DNA from 4 places in the Bradyrhizobium sp. TM233 genome. Region 1 is predicted to be linked to each of the others. Evidence: predicted binding sites of a transcription regulator. Region 1 holds the regulator's gene; each other region holds the start of a gene.
The links. The regulator LexA, encoded in region 1, represses DNA repair genes until DNA is damaged. The targets are predictions, from matches to a motif close to TGTTCNNNNTGTGTTCNG.

Region 1 (4,691 bases):
CCGGCGTCGCGCGGATGCTGGAGCTGCTGGAGGACGAGGTACTGCGCTGCCTCGGCCTTTTGGGCGCCACGTCATTCGCCGAGGTCGACAGATCCTGCCTGCATCCGGCGACCGCCACCAACGCACCGAGCGTGTTCAGTGCATTCCCGCTGTTCGACCACGATCCGTATCGATATTGATGAAAAGGACGCAATGACTTCGCTCACTCCCGGCAGCGCGGATGCGCTGCTGTTCGATCTCGGGCGCGTGGTGCTCGACATCGACTTCTCCAAGGCGATCGCCTGCTGGGCGGACCATGCCGGCTGCCAGCCCGAATCCATCGTCGCGCGCTATGTGCGTGACGAGGCCTACCGTCTGCACGAGGTCGGCAAGATCAGCGACGAGGATTATTTCGCCTCGCTGCGTGCATCGCTCGGCATCGGCATTTCGGACGCGCAGTTCCTGGAAGGCTGGAACGCGATCTTCGCCGGCGAGATGCCTGACATCGCCGAGCTGCTGCCGCGTGCGGCGAAGCAGATGCCGCTCTACGCCTTCTCCAACACCAACCGGCCGCATGTCGACTATTTCTCGAAGGAATATGGCGAACTGCTCGGCCATTTTCGCGCGCTGTATCTGTCGTCCAGCATCGGCCTGCGCAAACCGGACGCGGAAGCCTTCGACCACGTCGTCACCGCGATCGGCGTGCCCGCGGAGCGTATCGTGTTCTTCGACGATCTCGCCGAGAACATCGAAGGCGCGCGGGCATGCGGACTGACGGCAGTGCATGTGACGTCGCCACGCGACGTCGGAAACGCCTTGAAGGCATTGGGCATCTGACGATTTCCGCTGAGCGGGAGGCGCCAACGGAGGGCAAGTCTTCCGGAACCAATTTTGCCCGAAATAGGAACCAGAACGCTTTGTGCATTTTTGTACGGAGTTCCGGGAACGGAATGGCCCCTTCCGGACTCTTGAGTCCGCTGGGACTTCTACAACGGACTTATCGACGTGCTGGGCAAAACCTATCTCACCAAGCAAGCCTCTCTCCTGTTAGAGTTCGCGAGAACCACCTCGGATTCTGACCTTTCCGCCAAGCTGATCAGCAAGGCCGCCGACCTGAAATCCCAGGCCGATCCGCTGCCCGACAGGGATCAAGGCCCGAAGGCTCCCGACGTCGCGCTGGACGACGGGCCGGACCGGCCGACCGGGAGTTGAGCGATGCTGGCGGTGGCGCTCGTCATTCTCGTCCTCGCCATGGCCACCCTCCTGCCCATCTGTCTCGTTCTCTGGATCATGCCACACCAGGCCTGAATCTGCCTTCCATACTGGGCTGGGAAGCGGCAGGATAAATCGCGCCCGCTCCGCAATTTTGCCTCTGCCCCCGCGCTCGGCTAGAAGACTGTCGGAACATTTCGTCCGAACGTGCCGAGCAGGAGTTTCGCCGTGGCCTTGATGCCGGTTTCCGACGCCCTTGCTGCGGTGCTGGCGGGTGCAGAGCCGCTGCCTGCAGAGATGGTTTCGCTCGACGAAGCCTACCATCGCGTGCTCGCCCATGACGTCGCTGCGCGGCGCACCCAACCGCCCCAGGCGATGTCGGCGATGGACGGCTATGCCGTGCGCGCGGCCGACGCGGCGACCATCGATTCCAGGCTGACGATGATCGGTGAGGTCGCAGCGGGCCGTCCGTTCACGGGAAGGGTCGGCGCCGGCGAAGCCGTGCGGATCTTCACTGGCGGTGTCGTTCCCGACGGCGCGGATGCAGTCGTGATCCAGGAGGACACGATCGCCGAAGGCAAGCAAATAACGATCAAGGAAGCCGCGATCGTGGGTCGCCACATCCGCCCCGCCGGCGTCGATTTCCGCGAGGGTGACGTCCTCCTGCGCAAGGGAACCCGTCTGACAGAGCGCGATCTCGCCCTCGCCGCCGGCATGAATCACCCGCATCTCGCCGTTTGCCGCCGCCCGAGGGTCGCGATCCTTGCCACTGGCGACGAACTGGTGATGCCGGGCACCACACCCGGGCACGGCCAGATCGTCTATTCCAACGGCTACGCCCTGCACGCGCTCGCCCGCAGCGAGGGCGCCGAGACCATCGACCTCGGTGTTGCCGCCGATACGCTGGAGGCCACCACCGCCGGCATCCGCCGCGCGCGCGAAAGCGGCGCCGACATCCTGATCACGACCGGGGGCGCATCGGTCGGCGACCACGATCTGGTCCAGCAGGCGCTCAAGGACGAAGGCATCGCGATGGCGTTCTGGAAGATCGCGATGCGGCCCGGCAAGCCGATGATGCACGGACGGCTAGGGGCGATGGGCGTCATCGGCCTGCCCGGCAATCCCGTATCGTCCTACGTGTGCGCCTTCCTGTTCATGGTGCCGCTGATTCGGGCACTGTCGGGCCGTTCGGTTGTTCATCATCTTCGCGAGCGCGCCGTACTGGGCCGCGATCTCGGCGCCAACGACCAGCGCGAGGATTATCTGCGCGCGCGCCTGGAGCTGCGCGACGACGGCACCCTCGTCGCCCTTCCCGTCAGCCATCAAGACTCCTCTCTGCTTGCGAATCTTGCTGCAGCACAGGTACTTCTCGTGCGCGCACCGTTTGCGCCGAAGGCCGAGGCCGGCAGCCCCTGCGAGATGCTAAGGCTCCCCGTCTGAACTGCGCGGCCACACGCATTCCGTGAGTTTCGTTCTGTTCACGGTAAATTAAGCAGTTGCGGAACACATATCGAACATATAGTGTCCGTTCATGATTTGTTTCGAGCATGCAGTGGCTTATCGCTGAATTCATCGTCTCGGAATCGAACGACATCAACCGGGGGACTTTGGTCGAGATGTTAACGCGCAAACAATACGAGCTTCTGCGGTTCATCAGCGAACGCTTGAAGGAAAGCGGCGTGCCGCCGTCCTTCGACGAGATGAAGGATGCGCTCGACCTGCGCTCGAAATCAGGCATCCATCGCCTGATCACCGCGCTCGAGGAGCGCGGCTTCATCCGCCGCCTGCCCAACCGCGCCCGGGCCATCGAAGTGATCAAGCTACCCGAGCTCCAGGCTGCCGCCGGCAACCGACGCGGCTTCACGCCAAGCGTCATCGAAGGCAATCTCGGCAAGGTACGCGCGAGCTCCAGCCCGTCCGCAGACGAGGGCGAGCGGCCCGTTGCGGTGCCGGTGATGGGCCGCATCGCGGCCGGCACCCCGATCGAGGCATTGCAGACCCGCAGCCACACCATCAGCGTGCCGCCCGACATGCTCGGCTCCGGCGAACATTACGCGCTCGAAGTGCGCGGCGATTCCATGGTCGAGGCCGGCATCCTCGACGGCGACATGGCGCTGATCCAGCGCAACGAGAGCGCCGATACCGGCGACATCGTTGTGGCGCTGATCGACGACGAGGAAGCCACGCTCAAGCGCTTCCGTCGCCGCGGCGCCTCGATCGCGCTGGAGCCCGCCAATGCCGCTTACGAGGTGCGCATCCTGCCGCCGAACCGCGTGAAGATTCAGGGCAAGCTGATCGGGCTTTACCGCAAGTACTGATACCGGAAGTACTGATACCGGAAGTACTCGGCGCCTCGCGCGCGCCTTCGATCGGCCTCGCCGATCAGAGATTGGAGCGGATGATGGTCCGCTCCGGCTGGATAGTCTTTCTGGTTCTGCACAGATTATCCGGCCCCCTCCTTTCGCGACATCCTCGGCAGGCCGCTGCGAAGCAACATCGCTTCGCGGCCTTTCGAGTTCGAGGGGGGACAGCCCAATGCGCCAGATCGTTTGAGCGCAGCCGCAGCAACGCTGATGGCTCCTCAGCATCGCAAGCCGTTGTCGCGCAATCGCATCGCCATGTCGGCCAAGACACGGCCGCGAGCGCGCGACGACCGCAATGCAGTCGCGTAGCCATCGCAGCCGAGTTGGCGATACAGGCGGGTCTCTCGCCGGTCGTTTGATGCGCGCCTCCCAAATGCACGGAGGCCGGCTTTGTTCCTATCGAATTCGGAAAAGATGGAAAAGATAATGTGATCGGGGCTCGCGGATCCCAGCCGCAGATTTGCCTACAACGAAGCAGAGCGTTGCGTGTTTCAACTCTGACAGAGGCCTGCGCCTCCAAAAGAGGTGCGGGTCGCTATCTCTGCAATGAGGAGCACCCGATGTGTGACTATAGCCTGCATGCCGTCGCGACGCGCCCCGCAGAAGTCGGCGAGACGATCGTCACGACAACATTCCGCGGCACCTCGACGCGCGGCTTCGCCTCCGAAGCCGATCTCTCGGTCGCGGTCTGCCTGCTGCCGGGAACGGAGCTCGCCTTCGCCGACAACGTCCGTTACGACAACCGCTGGATCTGGACGCGCACCGTCAACTCCCGCGTCGGCAAGTTCGGCAAGATCGATCCGCACATTCCCGATCGCCATCATGATGCGATCGAATTCCCGGACGGCAAATCCGTGCTGGTGACGCAGCTCGTCGAGGGCCAGCGCGCAACCGTGCTGCAACTGCCGGTGACCCTGCCGATCGGCGAGCGCGAGCACAGGCCGCAGATCATCGCCGACAGTCGCCCGACGGTCACGCGACTGCCGATCGGCTGACGCCCTCCGGCCCGGCGGGTCCGGGGCCAGGATTGAAATGCCGTCGCCGGCCGATGCCGGCGAGCCCGGTGGGTTTTTGTTTCACGAAATTCGATCGGTGAGCGCCGCCGCCGCCGCACCTCGTCGCCGCACGAAGTTTGGG
Region 2 (4,691 bases), on a different contig from region 1:
CGAAGGTGGTGACGGCCTTGCCGGCACTGGCGACGCTCTCGCCATGGCTCTCGGCGGCTTTGGTCGCGGCATCGATCTCGGCTGCGCTCTCGCCGACCGAGACGATGAACTCCGAGGCGCTGGCGGCGTTGCCGGAGACTTCGCTGGTGGTGGCGTTCTGTTCGGCGACCGCGCCGTTGACCGTCTCGAAGACCGGGCGGATCGCCTCGATCGCCTGCGAGATGCGGTGCACGGCATCGGCGGAGCCGGCGGCATCGCGCTGCAGCGCGTCGATCTTCTTGGTGATCTCTTCCGTCGCGCCTTGGGTCTGCACCGCGAGGGCCTTGACCTCGGTGGCGACGACCGCAAAGCCTTTTCCCGCAGCGCCCGCGCGCGCGGCCTCGATCGTCGAGTTGAGCGCGAGCAGCGTCGTCTGCCGCGCAATCTGCGCGATCAGATTGACGACATTGCCGATCGCGGCGGAGGATTCGCGCAAGCGATCGACATTGGCGCGGGCTTCCTGCGCCGCGGCGCTGGCCTCGTCGGCGAGCTTGCCGGCCTCGCGGACCTGCGCGCCGATTCCGTGGGCGGACTGGGTGAACTTGTCGGCGGCATGGGCGAAGGTCGAGGCGGTCGATTGCGCGGCATTGGTCCGGCCGGTCAGGGCGTCGGTGCGGTCGCGGATGGCGGCAAGCGTCGATGCGGTCGCTTCGGCGCCGCCCGCCACCGAATTGGCGGCGCGCTCGAGCTGGCGGATCATCGCGCCGAGCTCGAGTTCCAGCAATTCCAGGATCTCCCGCGCCGAATCAGCTTCGGCCGGGGCGGGCTCGGACTGGGTCACCGGCGGCGAGGCCTCTGCGGCTGCCACCGGCGCGGCCACATCCGGCAGACGCTTCCGAAATAGTCCGAATGCCATCAGGTCTCTCTTGTCGGGGGACGGTCGGAGGTTATTTTCGCAGGCTGGAATGAAGTCAGGGTTAACGATGCATCACCTCTAGGCAGGGGCCCGTACGGTGTTACCTTAAAGTATCCGAGACCCTTTCATTCCGGTGGGTTGGCGGCCTATAAGGCCGCGTTTCCCACCCTCATTGGCGTACGATTCCAAGAGATCCCGAGAGACCACGCATGGCCGGACATTCCCAATTCAAGAACATCATGCACCGCAAGGGGCGGCAGGATGCCCAGAAGTCGAAGCTGTTCGGCAAGCTGGCGCGGGAAATCACCGTCGCGGCCAAGCTGGGCACGCCCGACCCCAACATGAACCCCCGCCTGCGCGCCGCCATCATCGCGGCGCGTCAGGAGAACATGCCGAAGGACAATATCGAGCGCGCCGTCAAGAAGGCGCTCGGCAATGAGGGCGAGAACTATGACGAGATCCGCTACGAGGGCTATGGCCCCGGCGGCGTCGCCGTCATCGTCGAGGCGCTGACCGACAACCGCAACCGCGCCGCCTCCGACATCCGCTCCTTCTTCACCAAATCGGGCGGCAATCTCGGCGAAACCGGCTCGGTGTCCTTCATGTTCGACCGCACCGGCATCATCGAATACGACCGCAGCGTCGCCGATGACGATGCTGTGCTCGATGCCGCGATCGAGGCCGGCGCCGACGATGTCGTCTCCGGCGAAGCCGGCCACGAGATCTACGCCTCGACCGAGGGCTATCGCGACGTCGCCAAGGCGCTGGAAGCCAAGTTCGGCGAGCCGCGCAAGGCCGCGCTGATCTGGAAGCCGCAGAATACGGTCGCGGTCGACGACGAGACCGGCGAGAAGCTGCTCAAGCTGATGGATTTGCTGAACGAGCACGACGACGTCCAGCACGTCTACGCCAATTTCGAGGTGTCGGACGCGCTGGTCGCGAAGATGGGCGGGTGAAGTCCACCGTGTCCCGGACGCGCTGCAGCGTGAAACGCTGCTGCGCAGAGCCGGGACCCATCGTTCTCTGGGGATCGGCGACAACTAGGCCCCGGTTCAGCGCCGCACCGCTTTGCGCTGCGTCGCGCCCGGGGCGCGAGACCGCCACTTCCCCTGTTACTTCCGTTCTGTTTCTGTTTCGCTCCTGGCGGCCAGCCGCTATCACTGGCCCATGACTGCGCTCCCGATTCGTGGCCCCGTTCGCATCATCGGCATCGACCCCGGCTTGCGCCGTACCGGCTGGGGCGTGATCGAGGCTGAGGGCAATCGTCTCATCTATGTGGCCTGCGGCTCGGTGGAACCGCCGAACGACCTGCCGCTGTCGAGCCGGCTGCTGGCGATCCATGAAGGGCTCGCGGCCGTGCTCTCGAACCATCAGCCGATGGAAGCCGCGGTCGAGCAGACCTTCGTCAACAAGGACGGCGTCGCGACGCTGAAGCTCGGTCAGGCCCGCGGCGTCGCCATGCTGGCGCCCGCGATGTTCGGTATCTCGGTCGCCGAATACGCGCCGAACCAGGTGAAGAAGACGGTGGTCGGCGCCGGTCACGCCGAGAAGGCCCAGATCGCGATGATGCTGAAGATTCTTCTGCCCAAGGCCGATCCGCCATCAGCCGACGCCGCCGACGCGCTCGCCATCGCTATCACCCACGCCCATCACCGCCAAAGCACCGCGCTCAGGCTGAAGGTGGCGGGGTTATGAGCTGCACACTCGAACAGCTCCCTCCCCCCTTGTGGGGGAGGGCTGGGGAGGGGGGTAGCCGCAGCGACGGTGTTGCCGTCGTTGACGAGCCGGGCACGCCGTCCTCGCGCCCTCGAGAGAATCCCCGTGTGGCACCCCCCTCCCTGACCCTCCCCCACAAGGGGGGAGGGAACGCACCGATATTGCCGCGCGTCCTTCAAGCAGTGGGTGCGCAGCGATGATCGGCAAGCTCAAGGGCCTGATCGATTCCTACGGCGAGGATTATGTGCTCCTCGACGTCGGCGGCGTCGGCTATCAGGTGCACTGCTCGGCCCGCACGCTGCAGCATCTGCCGTCGCCCGGCGAGGCGGCCGTGCTGTCGATCGAGACCTATGTCCGCGAAGATCAAATAAAACTGTTCGGCTTCCGCACCGACCAGGAGCGCGAATGGTTTCGCCTGCTCCAGACCGTGCAGGGCGTCGGCGCAAAAGTCGCGCTCGCCGTGCTTGGCACGCTGGCGCCGTCCGATCTCGCCAACGCCATCGCGCTGCGCGACAAGGCCGCGGTGGCGCGCACGCCCGGGGTCGGCCCCAAGGTCGCCGAGCGCATCGTCACCGAATTAAAGGACAAGGCGCCGGCCTTCGCCAATGTCGATCCCGCCGTGGTCCATCTCGCCGGCGCCGTCGACGACCAGCGCGCGCCGCGGCCCGTCGCGGACGCGATCTCTGCGCTGGTCAATCTCGGCTATGGTCAGCCGCAAGCGGCCGCCGCCATTGCATCCGCATCGCGCAGCGCGGGTGAGAACGCCGAGACGGCGCAGCTCATTCGCCTCGGCCTGAAGGAATTGGCGAAGTGAGTTCCGATCAAGGCCTCGATCGCGACGGGAATCCAAAGCCGCCAAACATGCGGCGTGTGGCACATTTTTTTGGTGTTGTTTTCGCCGGGACCCTGCTGATCGGAATTCTTGCCACGATTGCGTTCTCGGCGTCGGGATGCCTGCTGAGTCGGGTCATCCGGTGCTTCTCGATCTCGCGTGATGCGGCTGGTGTTGCGCTCCTTGGTTTCAAAATGTGGTCTTTGCCGGCCCTGATCGCCGGTGCTCTTGTCGCTGCGATCATCCGATTTCGGGGCAACATAACTTGGTGGAACGTCTTGCTCGTCGCTCCGGCTTCGTATCTCGTTCTCGCTTTGTTATTTATCAGGCGGATTGATCAGTACATGTTGCCTGAGCTACTGGTACAAAGCGTGCTCTTGTTTGTCTGCGTTCAGTTGTCCCTCTTCGTGGGCAGAATGGCCTACAGAGTGCGAGCATGAACACTCCCCCCCGCATGATCTCCCCCGAGCGCCGCAGCGATGATGTCGGCGACACCGCGCTGCGCCCGCAATCGCTGTCCGATTTCGTCGGCCAGCAGCAGGCGCGCAAGAATCTCTCGATCTTCATCGAGGCGGCGCGCAAGCGTGGCGAGGCGCTGGACCACGTGCTGTTCGTCGGCCCGCCCGGCCTCGGCAAGACCACGCTGGCGCAGATCGTGGCCAAGGAGCTCGGCGTCGGCTTTCGTGCGACGTCGGGTCCCGTCATCGCCAAGGCTGGCGATCTCGCCGCGCTGCTGACCAATCTCGAAGAGCGCGACGTGCTCTTCATCGACGAGATCCATCGCCTCAGCCCGGCGGTGGAAGAGGTGCTCTATCCCGCGATGGAGGATTTTCAGCTCGACCTCATCATCGGCGAGGGTCCGGCGGCGCGCTCGGTGAAGATCGAGCTGTCGAAGTTCACCCTCGTCGGCGCCACCACGCGTGCCGGCCTCCTCACCAATCCCTTGCGCGACCGTTTCGGCATTCCGGTCCGGCTCAATTTCTACACGATCGAGGAGCTGGAGAGCATCGTCACCCGCGGCGCGCGCGTGCTCAATGTCGGCATGAGCGCCGACGGCGCCAACGAGATCGCGCGCCGCGCCCGCGGCACGCCGCGCATCGCCGGCCGCCTGCTCCGCCGCGTGCGCGATTTCGCCTCGGCGGCCGATGCCGACAAGATCGATCGCAAGATTGCCGACCACGCGCTGAGCGCGCTCGAGGTCGACGCTGCGGGCCTCGACGCGATGGATCGCCGCTACCTCACGACCAT
Region 3 (4,691 bases), on a different contig from region 1:
GTCCAGATGCCGATGCCGGCATCGCAATGCGTCGCAGCGTCCTGCATTGACAGCCATTGCGGCGCCGGCTGCTTGCCGGCGACGATCACGTTGATGCGGTTGTAGGTGCGCAGGCAGTGGTCGGCGATCCACAGCAGCGTGTTGGCATCCGGCGGGAAGTAGATGCGGACGATGTCGGCCTTCTTGTTGGCGACGAGATCGACGAAGCCGGGATCCTGATGGCTGAAGCCGTTATGGTCCTGCCGCCAGACATGCGAGGTCAGGAGATAATTGAGCGAGGCGATCGGGCGCCGCCATGGCAGGTGCCGCGTCACCTTCAGCCATTTGGCGTGCTGGTTGAACATGGAATCCACGATGTGGATGAAGGCCTCGTAGCAGGAGAAGAAGCCGTGGCGCCCGGTGAGCAGATAGCCCTCGAGCCAGCCCTGGCAGAGATGCTCACTCAGCACCTCCATGACGCGGCCGTCCTGCGCCAGATGCACGTCGTAAGGCTCGATCGGCTCCATCCAGACCCGCTCGGTCTCCTCGAACACCGCATCCAGCCGGTTTGATGCAGTTTCGTCCGGACCCATGATACGGAAATTGCGTTCCTGCGCGTTGAGACGGATGACATCGCGCAGGAATTTGCCGAGCTCGCGCGTTGCTTCGGCTATGACGCCGCCGGGTCGCGGCACCTCGATGGCGAAGCTGCGGAAGTCCGGCAGCTTCAGCTCCTTCTTCAGCAGGCCGCCATTGGCATGCGGATTGGCGCCCATGCGGCGAATGCCTTCGGGCGCGAGCGCCTGAAGCTCCGGAATGAGCGCGCCGCTCTCATCGAACAGCTTTTCGGGCTCGTAGCTGCGCATCCAGTCTTCGAGGATCTTGAGGTGCCCCGGGTTCTCGCGACAGCCGGCCACTGGAACCTGATGCGCGCGCCAAAACCCCTCGACCTTCTTGCCATCGACCTCCTTCGGGCCGGTCCAACCCTTCGGGCTGCGCAGCACGATCATCGGCCAACGCGGCCGCTCGACTGCCTTGCGTCCGTCGCGGGCGTGCTGCTGGATCGAGCGGATGCTGGCGAGCGCGACGTCGAGCGCATCCGCCATGGCCTGGTGCATCAATTTGGGATCGTCGCCCTCGACGAACAGCGGCTCGTGGCCGAACCCGCGGAAGAGATCGCGGATCTCGCTGTCGGGCATCCGCCCGAGCACGGTCGGGTTGGCGATCTTGTAGCCATTCAGATGCAGGATCGGCAGCACCGCGCCGTCATGGGTGGGGTTCACGAACTTGTTGGAGTGCCAGGACGCAGCTAACGGGCCGGTCTCGGCCTCGCCGTCGCCGACGACGCAGGCGACGATCAGATCGGGGTTGTCCAGCGCCGCGCCATAGGCGTGCACCAGCGCGTAGCCGAGTTCGCCGCCCTCGTGGATCGAGCCCGGCGTTTCCGGCGCCGCGTGGCTCGGAATGCCGCCGGGAAACGAGAACTGCCTGAACAGCTTGCGCATGCCGTCCGCATCGCGCGCGATGTCGGGATAGATCTCGCTGTAGCTGCCCTCCAGATAGGTGTTGGCGACCATGCCCGGCCCGCCATGGCCGGGGCCGCAGACATAGAGCACGCTGATATCGAGCGCGCGGATGACGCGGTTGAGATGGGCGTAGATGAAGTTCAGGCCCGGCGTCGTGCCCCAATGGCCGAGCAAACGCGGCTTGATGTGCTCGGCCCGCAAGGGCTCGCGCAGCAGCGGATTGTCGAGCAGGTAGATTTGCCCGACGGAGAGGTAGTTCGCGGCGCGCCAGTAGCGGTCGAGGAGGTCGAGGTTGCTGCTTGCCGCGGCCGATTGTTGTTGATTTGTCATGTTCCTGCTGACCTTCACCCGGCGATCGTCACCAACATTGTTCCGCGACGATCGATCCCTGGCCGGCATCAAACGAAATCATTGCGACGGGCATGTTGCGTGAGGTCAAAAGACCGCGCCCGAAATTTGGGCGGCTACTTTGCATGGGGTTGTTTTCCCATTTTTTGTTTACGTTCTTGATTTGTTCCTTTTGCGTGCTATCTTGGCTTCATGAGTCCAGCAGCATCCTCTCATGCTCTCAAACACCCGCCGGTCAAGGCGCCCTCCGAGCCGGCGGGTGTGGACTCTGACTTTCCCGAGCTGGGCGTCGCCATCGACCGCGCGCGCAGGCGAGGGCGGGGCGCACAGTCGAATGCCAGCGGCCGCTATGAGGCCGAGGCGCGCGTCGCCTTCGACGACGGCTGGCAGAGCCTGGAAGAGCTGCCGCCGTTCACGACCAGTGTCGGGGTCGACACCTCACGCAAGGTGATCACCCGCAACGATTCCCCCGATATCGGCTTCGACCGCTCGATCAATCCCTATCGCGGCTGCGAGCATGGCTGCGTCTACTGCTTCGCACGGCCGACCCATGCCTATCTCGGCCTGTCGCCGGGGCTCGACTTCGAGTCAAAACTGTTCGTGAAGCCCGAGGCGCCCGCGCTGCTGGAGAAGGAGCTCGCCGCGACCGGCTATGAGCCGCGGATGATCGCGATCGGCACCAACACCGACCCCTATCAGCCGATCGAGCGCGAGCGCAAGATCATGCGCGGCATCCTCGAGGTTCTCGAGCGTGCCGGCCATCCCGTCGGCATCGTCACCAAATCGGCGCTGGTGGTGCGCGACATCGACATTCTCGCGCGGATGGCCAAGCGCAACCTCGCCAAGGTCGCGATCTCGGTCACCTCGCTCGATCCGAAGCTGGCGCGCAGCATGGAGCCGCGCGCCTCGACGCCGCCGAAGCGGCTGGAGGCGCTGAAGCAGCTCTCGGACGCCGGCATTCCCACCACCGTGATGGTCGCGCCCGTAATCCCCGCGCTGAACGATTCCGAGATCGAGCGCATCCTCGATGCCGCCGCCCATGCCGGCGTCAAGGAAGCCTCCTACGTGCTGCTGCGGCTGCCGCTGGAGGTGCGGGATCTCTTCCGGGAATGGCTGATGGCGAACTATCCGGACCGCTATCGCCACGTCTTTACGCTGATCCGCGACATGCGCGGCGGCCGCGACTACGATGCGAAATGGGGCGAGCGGATGAAGGGCACTGGACCGATGGCCTGGACCATCGGCCGCCGCTTCGAGATCGCCTGCGACAGGCTCGGGCTGAACAAGCGGCGCTCCAAGCTGACGACGGATCACTTTTCCCGGCCGAAGCGGAACGGCGATCAGCTCAGCCTGTTCTGAGCGGGAAGTGGAAGAGGCGTCGCATGAGTAAGCAAGTTTCGGCTCCGGTGCCGCGGCTCACCGTCATCACGCTCGGTGTCAGCGATATCCGCGCCAGCATCGCCTTTTACGACGCGCTCGGGTTCTCGCGCCGGCTGCAGGCGACCGGCGAGGCGGTGGCGTTCTACGATACCGGCGGTCCGGTGCTCGCGCTGTATCCTTGGGATCAGCTTGCGGCCGATGCCAAGCTGCCCGGCGATCCGAGGCCGTCGACGTTCCGCGGCGTGACGCTTGCCTGGAACTGTGTCACGCGAGAGGAAGTGGATGCGGTGCTGGCCTTCGCCCTCGGCAAAGGGGCAAAGCTGCTGAAGGCCGCGCACGAGACCGATTACGGCGGTTATTCCGGCTATTTCGCCGATCCCGACGGCCATCCCTGGGAGGTCGTGGTCGCACCCGGCATCGCGGTCGGCGAGGACCGGCGCGTGCATCTGGCGGAGTAGGCCGGCCTGAATAGCGGGAATTGCGAGGGGTTCCCGGTTGCGCCGGCCGGGCCGCTTGCGCACGATCCCGGCCATGATTCGGGACAAGTCCGCCAAGACACCGGCCAAAGACGCGCCAAAGAAGGACGCTGCGAAGAAGGCTGCGCCCGCCAAGGCCAGCAAGGCGCCTGCGACCAAGGCTTCGCCGGGCAAGAGCGCTGCCAGGAAAGGCATCATCGCGGTCGCACCGCCGAGCTTCCGGCGCGAGCGCGCGCTGATCAAGCGTGGCGTCTGGCCCGTCGCCGGCTGCGACGAGGCCGGCCGCGGGCCGCTGGCAGGTCCTGTGGTGGCGGCCGCGGTGATTCTCGACCCCGACCGGATCCCGCGCGGCATCGACGATTCCAAGCGTCTGACGGCGGAGCAGCGCGAAAGACTGTTCGACAAGATCTGCGCCACCGCCCAGGTCTCCGTCGCCGTGGCTTCGCCGTCGCGAATCGATCGCGACAACATATTGCGCGCCTCGCTGTGGGCGCTGAAGCGCGCCGTGGTGGCGCTGCCGGAGGCGCCCAGGCATGTCTTCGTCGACGGTCGCGACCGGCTCGACACGGAATGCGACTGTGAGGCGGTGATCGGCGGCGACGGCATTGTGTTGTCGATCGCCGCGGCCTCCATCATCGCCAAGGTGACGCGCGACCGCCTGATGTGCGCGCTGGCGCAGGACTGCCCCGGTTACGGCTTTGAGCAGCACAAGGGCTACGCCGTCCCCGAGCACCTCGACGCACTCGACCGCCTCGGTCCCACCGTCCACCACCGCAGCTTCTTCGCCCCGGTCGCGGCGGCGCGTGCCAAGCACATGCCGTGGACCGTCGAGCCGGTGCAGGATCTGTTTACGGTCACCGAGGTCGAGGTGCCGGTGGAAGCCAGCGTCGAGATCGACGCGTCGGCGAATCTCTAGAGTTAGCCAGGCGGGACAAGCCGGGCATGACGAGGAAACCGTCGTTGCCACAACGCGCAGCGCCCC
Region 4 (4,691 bases), on a different contig from region 1:
CCGGCAGGCTCTCGACGCGGAAGGCATCGACCACGATGTCCTGTGTCGACGACGTCGTCGCCACCAGCAGCGCGCCGAGCGCGACGTAGAATGGCGAGCGCGCGGGGTCGGTCATCGCCAGCAGCAGGATCGCGACGATCAGCAGCAATTGCGAGAACAGCAGCCATCCGCGCCGCCGCCCGAAGACGCGCGTGAACAGCGGCACATGCAGCGCATCCACCAGCGGCGCCCACAAAAATTTCAGCGTGTAGGGCGTGCCGACCAGCGCGAACAGCCCGATGGTCTTGAGATCGACCCCGGCCTCGCGCATCCACACCAGCAGCGTGGAGCCTGACAGCGCCAGCGGCAGCCCGGAGGAGAAGCCCAGGAACAGCACGATCAGCACCCGCGGCTGCAGGTACACGGCAAGGCTGTCGCGCCAGGAGGGCGCAGGGACGGAGGTCGCGGCGGGGGAGGTCGCGTCGGGAGCGGTCATGGGGCGGTGTTAGCAGATTCTGGGGGAAAAGACTCTCATCCGCGTTAGCGAGGGCGAAAGCTCTCACCCCCTCACGGTGTCATCGTCCGCGAAGGCGGACGACCCAGTAATCACCAGCATCTCGATTCAATCATAACCGCCGCAGCGTACTGGATGCCCCGCCTTCGCGGGGCATGAAAGTGTGCCCTAATCTCACTCCCCCGCCTGGAGCTTCCGCGGAAACAGCTCGCCCGCGCCTGCGACCAGCCGCGGTCCCTCGGCCGGCGCGTCCGCCTTGCTGAAATCCAGCTCCTCGATCCTTCCTGCGCGCTTTTCGATCTTGTCGGCGGAAATCAGGATCTGGCGGACGTCCTCGTTCGCATCGGAAAAATGCTTCTGCAATTTGACCACGCGATCCCTGAGACGTCCCAGATCGTCGCCGAGCTTGATCACTTCGGTCTGAATCAGGTCGGCGGCGTCGCGCATGCGCGCGTCCTTCATGATCTGCTGCATCACCTGGATCGCCAGCATCAGCAGCGAGGGCGACACCAGCACCACGCGGGCGCGGTAGGCCTTCTGGATCACGTCGTCGAAACCGTCGTGGATTTCCGCATAGACCGATTCCGACGGCACGAACATCAGTGCCATCTCCTGGGTCTCGCCGGTGACGAGATATTTTTCCGCGATGTCGCTGACATGCTTCATCACGTCGCCGCGCAGCCGCTGCGTGGCAACGCGCTTCTCCTCGTCGGTGCGGGCGTCGTGCAGCGCCGTCATCGCTTCCAGCGGGAATTTCGCGTCGATGCAGAGCGGGCGCTGGTCGGGCAGGAACACAACGCAGTCGGGCCGCTTGCCGGTCGAGAGCGTGAACTGGAACTCGTACGCGCCCTTCGGCAAGCCGTCCTGGACGATCGCCTCCATCCGCGCCTGGCCGAAGGCGCCGCGGGACTGCTTGTTGGCGAGCACGTCGCGGAGCGTCGTCACCTGGGTGGTGAGATCGGTGAGGTTCTTGTGGGCGCTGTCGATGATGCCGAGCCGCTCGTGCAGCGCGCGCAGGCTCTCCATGGTGTTGCGGGTCGAATGCTCCATCGACTGGCCGACGCGATGGGTGACCGAATCCAGCCGCTCGTTGACCGCGCGCGCCATTTCGGCCTGACGTCCCGCCAGCGCCTGGGTCATGGCGTCGGCTCGGCCGGCAGCTTCGCTCTGGGCGTGCAGGACCTGGCTGAGGCGCTCCTCGAGCTCGTCGGCCCGGATGGCGTGCGCCATCGCGAGTTCCGCGCCGCGCCGGCCCGAGCGGGCGATCACGACCGCAATCGCCACCAGGAGGATGAGGACAAGGGCGCCGAAGCCGATCAGCGCATCGATCGTGCGCACCGGACAGTCGCCCAACATGAAAATGATCTCGTTCATGGGCCCTTCTAGCGCGATTCGCCGACCTTAGCGAACGAAGAGGGAACGGTTATGGTTAATAGCCCCCTAATTTTTATGGTTAACGAAACCTGAAGTTTTATGGTTAGCGAGGGGTTAACGGGGTTCCTGGCCGGATTGACCGCGTCCGGCGCGCGGCTTAAATCGCGGCCATGGCCCTCAGAGAAATCATCATCCTGCCCGACAGGCAGCTGCGTCTGGTCTCCAAGCCGATCGAGAAGGTCACGGCCGAGATCCGCAAGCTTGCCGACGACATGTTCGAGACCATGTACGACGCGCCCGGCATTGGCCTCGCCGCGATCCAGGTCGCGCAGCCGCTGCGGCTGATCACCATGGACCTCGCCAAGCGCGACGAGAACGGCGAGACCACGCCGCTTCCGCGCGTCTTCATCAACCCCGAGATCATCGCCTCGTCCGAGGAGCTCTCGGTCTACGAGGAAGGCTGCCTCTCGATCCCCGAATATTACGAGGAGGTCGAGCGCCCCGCGAAGGTGCGCGTGCGCTTCACCGATCTCGACGGCAAGGTGCACGAGGAGGATGCCGAAGGCCTCTATGCCACCTGCATCCAGCACGAGATCGACCATCTCAACGGCGTGCTGTTCGTCGACTATCTGTCGAAGCTCAAGCGCGACCGCGTGATGAAAAAGTTCGAGAAAGCCGCCAAGCGCGCGGGCGAGTGAATCATCGGAGCTGCCCCATCCTCGGTGCGCTCCCTCCCCCCTTGCGGGGGAGGGCGGGGGAGAGGGGTAGCCCAGCAAAAGGTGCTCCTGATTTGCGGAGCGCAAGCAACAAGGCGCTCGCGCTCAAACCGACAGAGCGCGTCGTGTGGCACCCCTCTCCCTAGCCCTCCCCCGCAAGGGGGGAGGGAACATGCCGAGTTCTTGTCATGCCCCTTCGCCTGATCTTCATGGGCACGCCCGATTTCTCCGTGCCGACGCTGCTCGAGCTCGTCGCGCATGGCCACGAGATCGCGGCGGTCTACACCCGCGCGCCGAAGCCGGGCGGGCGGCGCGGCCTGCAATTGCAGCCGACGCCGGTGGAAGAGGCCGCGCGAAAACTCGGCATTCCCGTGCTGACGCCGAAGACGTTGAAGACGCAAGAGGCGCTCGACGAGTTCAGCGCGTTCGATGCCGATGCGGCCGTCGTCGTTGCTTACGGCATGATCCTGCCGCAGGCGATCCTCGATGCGCCAAAGCTCGGCTGCTACAATCTGCACGCCTCGCTGTTGCCGCGCTGGCGCGGCGCGGCGCCCATCAACCGTGCGATCATGGCTGATGATGCCGAGAGCGGCGTGATGGTGATGAAGATGGATGTCGGCCTCGACACCGGCGACGTCGCCATGGCCGAGCGGCTGGCCATCACCGACAACATGACTGCGCTGGACCTGCACGATCGGCTCTCCCGTCTCGGTGCCGACCTGATGGTGCGCGCGATGGCCGCGCTCGCCCGCGATGGCCTCCAGCTCAAGAAGCAGAGCGAGGACGGCGTCACCTATGCCGCCAAGATCGACAAGGCCGAGGCGCGCATCGACTGGACCAAGCCGGCGCGCGCCGTGCTGCGTCACATCCACGGCCTGTCGCCATTCCCAGGCGCATGGGCCGAGCTTGCCGGCGTCAGCGAGAACGCGCGCGTCAAGATCCTGCGGTGTGAGTTGGCGAAAGGAGAGGGCGCGCCGGGCGAAGTGCTCGATGACAAGCTCACCATCGCCTGCGGCGACGGCGCCATCCGAATCATCGAGCTGCAGCGCGAGGGTAAGGGCCGGATGCAGGCCGCGGACTTTTTGCGCGGTGTGCCGCTGAAGGCGGGAGCGAGGTTCAACTAATCAGCGATGCCCCGCTACAAGCTCACCATCGAATATGACGGCGCGCCGTTCTTCGGCTGGCAGGTGCAGGACACGCTGCCCTCGGTGCAGGGCGCGCTTGAGGCGGCCGTGAAGGCGATGACCGGCGCGGATTTGCGCGTGCACGGCGCCGGCCGCACCGATGCCGGTGTGCATGCGCGTGGCCAGGTCGCGCATGTCGACATCGACAAGCAGTTTCCACCGGGCCGCTTTCGGGACGGGCTTAACGCGCATCTGCGTCCGCATCCGATCGCGGTGCTCGAGGCCGAGATCGTGCCCGACACGTTCGAGGCGCGCTTCTCGGCCGTCAAGCGCCATTATCGCTACCGCGTGATCAACACCCGCGCCAATCTCGCGCTCGACATCGGTCATGCCTGGCGCGTGCCGCGCCGGCTCGATGCCGATGCGATGCATGCGGCGGCGCAGCGTCTGCTCGGCAAGCACGATTTCACGACCTTTCGCGACACCGAGTGCCAGGCCAAGTCGCCGGAGAAGACGCTCGATCAGCTCGACGTGGAGCGCTGTGGCCGCGAGATCATGATTGTCACCTCGGCGCGCTCGTTCCTGCACAGCCAGGTGCGCTCGATGGTGGGATCGCTGGTCTGGGTCGGCGAGGGCCGCTGGACCGCCGACGATCTCTCCGCAGCACTGCAAGCCCGCAACCGCGCGGCCTGCGGCATCGTCGCGCCGCCGGACGGGCTATATCTGATGAAGGTAGATTATTGAGGGGCGGGCTGCTGAGAGCGCGTGCTCTGGCCGCACCCATCGCTGTCATGCCCCGGCTTGACCGGGGCATCCAGTACGCCGCGGCCCCTCGGCTCAATCACTGCCGTCTCTGGAATACTGGATCGCCCGATCAAGTCGGGCGATGACAGCTGTGTTTGTGGGGGGCGGCCGCACCTACCCGAAATACCGCGTCAAAATCCCGCGATACACCTGCGTCAGCTTCTCCAGATCCTTCACCGG

Region 2: a site for LexA is predicted at 2,015-2,032, ahead of ruvC (crossover junction endodeoxyribonuclease RuvC). Genes of this name have one in related genera too.
Region 3: a site for LexA is predicted at 2,007-2,024, ahead of AABA86_RS22915 (PA0069 family radical SAM protein). Genes of this name have one in related genera too.
Region 4: a site for LexA is predicted at 1,898-1,915, ahead of AABA86_RS04440 (DNA recombination protein RmuC). Genes of this name have one in related genera too.

Annotation. Positions count from the first base shown of each region.
Region 1 is NZ_BTIG01000008.1:340,004-344,694, reverse strand. It holds gene AABA86_RS19685 (alpha-hydroxy acid oxidase) at 1-179, shown strand, start outside; gene AABA86_RS19680 (HAD-IA family hydrolase) at 193-816, shown strand; gene AABA86_RS19675 (hypothetical protein) at 985-1,191, shown strand; gene AABA86_RS19670 (molybdopterin molybdotransferase MoeA) at 1,420-2,631, shown strand; gene lexA (transcriptional repressor LexA) at 2,808-3,509, shown strand; gene AABA86_RS19660 (hypothetical protein) at 4,115-4,549, shown strand.
Region 2 is NZ_BTIG01000001.1:475,629-480,319, reverse strand. It holds gene AABA86_RS02325 (methyl-accepting chemotaxis protein) at 1-895, opposite strand, end outside; gene AABA86_RS02320 (YebC/PmpR family DNA-binding transcriptional regulator) at 1,105-1,851, shown strand; gene ruvC (crossover junction endodeoxyribonuclease RuvC) at 2,063-2,590, shown strand; gene ruvA (Holliday junction branch migration protein RuvA) at 2,808-3,425, shown strand; gene AABA86_RS02305 (hypothetical protein) at 3,422-3,883, shown strand; gene ruvB (Holliday junction branch migration DNA helicase RuvB) at 3,880-4,691, shown strand, end outside.
Region 3 is NZ_BTIG01000010.1:231,536-236,226, reverse strand. It holds gene AABA86_RS22920 (phosphoketolase family protein) at 1-1,835, opposite strand, end outside; gene AABA86_RS22915 (PA0069 family radical SAM protein) at 2,046-3,212, shown strand; gene AABA86_RS22910 (VOC family protein) at 3,236-3,691, shown strand; gene AABA86_RS22905 (ribonuclease HII) at 3,765-4,625, shown strand.
Region 4 is NZ_BTIG01000001.1:927,231-931,921, reverse strand. It holds gene AABA86_RS04445 (AmpG family muropeptide MFS transporter) at 1-475, opposite strand, end outside; gene AABA86_RS04440 (DNA recombination protein RmuC) at 668-1,867, opposite strand; gene def (peptide deformylase) at 2,038-2,565, shown strand; gene fmt (methionyl-tRNA formyltransferase) at 2,772-3,707, shown strand; gene truA (tRNA pseudouridine(38-40) synthase TruA) at 3,714-4,451, shown strand; gene dapE (succinyl-diaminopimelate desuccinylase) at 4,626-4,691, opposite strand, start outside.